DNA from 2 places in the Vibrio rotiferianus genome. Region 2 is predicted to be linked to the other one. Evidence: riboswitches for the same ligand, from Rfam matches in the RefSeq annotation. Region 2 holds a riboswitch; the other holds the start of a gene.

Region 1 (2,202 bases), on a different replicon from region 2:
GGGCGATGCCATCCATGGTGGTTAACTCACCATGCCATTCGACTTTGTCGTCTAACAAACCCGCTAGATAACGCAGGATCGTCGTTTTTCCGCAACCACTGCGGCCAAGTAATACTGTCCATTGATTGGCAGGGATGGTCATACTCAACCCTGCTAATGTTGGTGTTTGGCTGTCTTTGTATTGCAGACTTGCTTCGGTAAGCTGAATGCCGAGTGCATTAGCGCACATGCGTATGCCCTGCAAAAAAGTGGTTCACAGGGCCGTGACCTTTACCGACATCCAATTCGTCTGCGTGCGCGATAGCTTGGCTAATGTACTGCTTACCAAGGTGCACCGCTTTGTGCAGGTTGTTGCCTTGGCCAAGGTAAGACGCGATAGCAGAAGACAGCGTGCAGCCTGTGCCATGGGTGTTTTTGGTTGGAAAGCGTTTAGCGCTGATTAACTCGGCGCTGTCTTGCATGATCAGCAGATCGTTGCTGTTTTCGTCTTTTTCTAAGTGGCCGCCTTTTAACAGTACCGCCTTTGCACCGAGTGCGCGTAAATCAGCAATCATATCGTTCATTTCAGATTCTGACTGAGGCACTGGCTTACCCGTCAAGGCTGCGCCTTCTGGTAGGTTAGGGGTAATGATGTCTGCGAGCGGAATCAATTCTTCTTTTAAAGTGCTGATTGCTGACTGTTCCAGTAATAGATCGCCGCTGGTGGCAACCATTACAGGGTCAATCACGAGGTGTTTTGGCTGGTATTGTTTAATTTTGTTGGCAACAACCTTGATGATGTTGGAGTCGGCCAGCATGCCCACTTTGACTGCAACGATGTTGAGGTCGGTAAATACCGCATCAAGTTGGCTCTCTACATGGTCGAGAGGAATGGGGAAAATCGCAGAAACGCCTTGGGTATTTTGCGAAGTAATCGCCGTGATTACCGAGCAAGCAAAACTGCCGGTTGCGGACATCGCTTTGATGTCGGCTTGAATGCCTGCGCCGCCGCCACTATCAGAACCTGCAATTGTCAACACAATCGGTGTGTCTGTTGAAGTTGCTGCTTGTGGCTGTGTTAATGGTTTTTCTTGGCTTGACTGCTGCGCCATGGTCGCTCCTATTACAGACGTAAAGGAACTGACTTGGCCATTGAAGATCGGTGTATGGATCCGTAGAGGCTAGCTGCGTCGATACAGACTTGAGGCAGGCTAGTGGCAAAGTGATGATAGTTCCCTACGTCAGTGCTAACTGAATCAGGTTCAACGGGTCTCGAATTTCGATCTCAGCCGACGCATTCACTGCATGGGCCCCCCGACTATTTCGTCAAGATAATAGCAGTTCACTCAGTTACGGTGCACGTGTTTTTTCCGGCCAAGAGGGGGCAATCGATTAAATATGAGACTTGAGAGCGGTAACGAGAGAACAGAATTTAGTGTATACCCAAGTAACCTCGAGATGCTTGGTTCAGCGAGAATGACTTGGTTTGTAGGCGCGGCGGCGATTTGAAGGCTTAGTGGGTCTAAATCAAGAATCGGCAACAAAGTATACAAGCCAAGGCAACTCGCCCTCTGGGAGCGTGTCATTGACCCGATTGCTACGTCAAACAACTTGGAAAGAGCGTGCTATTCCGCTTCGTTGTTTTCCTTGCTCTCGAATCAATGACCACGCTCTGAATCCTGCATCTTGAAGTCACTTGGGTATAAATAACGTGCTGTATTGAAAGTGGCAGTTCAAGACACTATCTAATAATGAGATATCGACATAATACGTAACGAATCGTTCTTTGATTTAGCAAGGATTAGCATAAAACAAGGTTAAAAAAGTGTTAATATTTAACGCGTTGCCAATATGCTTTTGAGTCATCCAATTTAGGTTGTGACTGTTATAAACAGAGTCTAACTCAGAGGTGGGGAAGGCTAGGACGATCAACGAGCAAGGAGATTTCATGCTTAATTCTGTAACAGCGAAAGCGGTGATCGATCATGCCCTCTTTTTAGGGGCTGATTTCGCTGAGCTATTCGTTGAACACCATCAAACCAACACTGTCCAGATCGCATCTGGTGAGGTGGATAAGGTGAACTCGGGTATCGATTTTGGTATCGGTATTCGTCTCTTCTTCGGTCATAAAGTGCTTTACGGTTACACCAACAGCACCGATGAAGCCGAACTTAAACGCGTAACCTCACTGCTTGCAGCAAAAGACAAGCGTGAGCAAATCGC
Region 2 (2,202 bases):
ATTGTCATGTGATTGAACACATGAAGACAGGTTTGATGGGGTACATCGAAGTAAAGTGACTCCTGTAACTTTTTAAATCTTGATAAGTTTTAAGCGCTATTACTTTGCTGGATTCTAAGATTGTATAATCACTATTGTCGTAAATTTGATTACAATGTCGCCATTAACTTTTCTGGGGGAATTATGGGGCAACTATCCATTTTGGGTTTTATTGCATTAGGCGGCGCATTTGGTGCATGTTCTCGTTACTTAATTTCTGAACTTTGTGTGATGCTACTTGGTCGTGGTTTTCCATACGGTACATTAACGGTTAACGTTGTTGGCTCATTTATTATGGGTCTACTGATTGCTGCTTTTGAAACTGAGTTAATGGTCACTGACCCATGGCGTCAAATCATCGGCCTTGGCTTTTTGGGCGCATTAACCACATTCTCTACTTTCTCGATGGATAACGTGTTGCTTATGCAGCAGGGCGCTTTCTTTAAGATGGGCTTGAACGTATTGCTGAATGTCGTGTTAAGCATTTCAGCTGCGTGGATTGGTTTCCAATTATTGATGCGTAGCTAGCAAAAACACTCAAATCTTAATCAGGTCGGCTTGGTTTAACCAAGCCGTTTTTATATACTGATTTCACTTGTCGGAGTGCCATAAGGCTGAGACCGTTAATTCGGGATCCGTTGAACCTGATCAGATTAGAATCTGCGAAGGGAACAAGAGAAGATATCTACACCAGAGTTCTATCTGGTCGACCTATCAAATAGTCGAATGTTGTTATAGACGAGAGCATCCGCTCAACTTGTCCTTAATTCGATTCCTCTTGTCGCATCTATCCGCCAAGCATTTTTATCCCAATACTTTTTATCTAAGCATAACAAAGCAAGGAAAAATGCTATGTCGAGTCGCAAGCAAGCGAGACTGGAAGCAAAACAGTTCATTGATACACTCTCGGTACAACCGTACCCAAATTCAAGCAAAGTCTACGTAGAGGGTTCACGTCCCGATATTCGTGTGCCAATGCGTGAAATATCACTCGCTGATAGCCTTATTGGAGGTACAAAAGAAGCGCCTATTTTCGAGCCTAATGAGCCAGTACGCGTTTACGATACCTCGGGTGTATACACAGATCCAGAACACACCATAGACCTCTACAACGGCTTACCTAAGCTGAGAGAAGGGTGGATTGAAGAGCGTGCCGATACTGAACTACTTAATGAAGTAAGCTCGGTATACACCAAAGAGCGCCTAGAAGATGAAACTCTAGACGAGCTTCGTTACGGAAATCTGCCACGTATTCGACGTGCCAAAAATGGGCAGTGCGTGACTCAATTGCACTATGCTCGCAAGGGTATAATCACCCCGGAAATGGAATACATCGCCCTGCGTGAAAATATGGGGCGTGCTCAATACCGCGATGAAGTGCTGAATCAACAGCATCCAGGTCAAAGCTTCGGAGCGAATCTTCCAAAAGACATTACCGCCGAGTTTGTGCGTAAAGAAGTCGCCGAAGGTCGCGCTATCATCCCTTCTAATATCAACCACCCAGAATCCGAACCAATGATCATTGGACGTAACTTTTTGGTCAAAGTGAACGCCAATATTGGTAACTCATCGGTGACGTCTTCGATTGAGGAAGAAGTAGAGAAGCTAGTGTGGGCGACGCGCTGGGGTGGCGATACCGTTATGGATCTCTCTACTGGACGTAATATTCACGAAACTCGCGAGTGGATTCTACGTAATAGTCCGGTTCCGATCGGTACCGTACCAATGTACCAAGCGCTTGAGAAAGTGAATGGTGTGGCGGAAAACCTTAACTGGGAAGTGATGCGCGATACTCTGATTGAGCAAGCAGAGCAGGGTGTTGATTACTTCACCATCCATGCCGGTTTACTACTGCGCTATGTACCGATGACAGCAAAACGCGTTACCGGCATCGTTTCTCGTGGTGGTTCTATCATCGCGAAATGGTGTTTAGCGCATCACCAAGAAAGCTTCTTATATACTCACTTCCGAGAGATCTGTGAAATTTGTGCTAAGTATGATGTGGCACTTTCTCTCGGTGATGGTCTGCGTCCTGGCTCGGTTGCCGATGCTAACGACGAAGCGCAATTTGCTGAGCTTCGCACCCTTGGCGAGTTAACCAAGATAGCGTGGGAATACGACGTACAGGTGATTATCGAAGGTCCTGGTCATGTTCCAATGCAT

What was found. Region 2 has a riboswitch for thiamine pyrophosphate ahead of thiC (phosphomethylpyrimidine synthase ThiC). Riboswitches for the same ligand answer to the same signal wherever they lie in the genome.
Region 1: linked by a shared signal. The riboswitch ahead of thiD (bifunctional hydroxymethylpyrimidine kinase/phosphomethylpyrimidine kinase) and the one ahead of thiC (phosphomethylpyrimidine synthase ThiC) in region 2 are both predicted to bind thiamine pyrophosphate.

What each region holds. Positions count from the first base shown of each region.
Region 1 covers NZ_CP018311.1:1,073,079-1,075,280, forward strand. The annotation lists gene BSZ04_RS05045 (ABC transporter ATP-binding protein) at 1-229, opposite strand, end outside; gene thiD (bifunctional hydroxymethylpyrimidine kinase/phosphomethylpyrimidine kinase) at 219-1,091, opposite strand; TPP riboswitch at 1,196-1,306, opposite strand; gene BSZ04_RS05060 (TldD/PmbA family protein) at 1,928-2,202, shown strand, end outside.
Region 2 covers NZ_CP018312.1:3,172,250-3,174,451, forward strand. The annotation lists gene BSZ04_RS23945 (multicopper oxidase family protein) at 1-59, shown strand, start outside; gene crcB (fluoride efflux transporter CrcB) at 184-567, shown strand; TPP riboswitch at 629-727, shown strand; gene thiC (phosphomethylpyrimidine synthase ThiC) at 892-2,202, shown strand, end outside.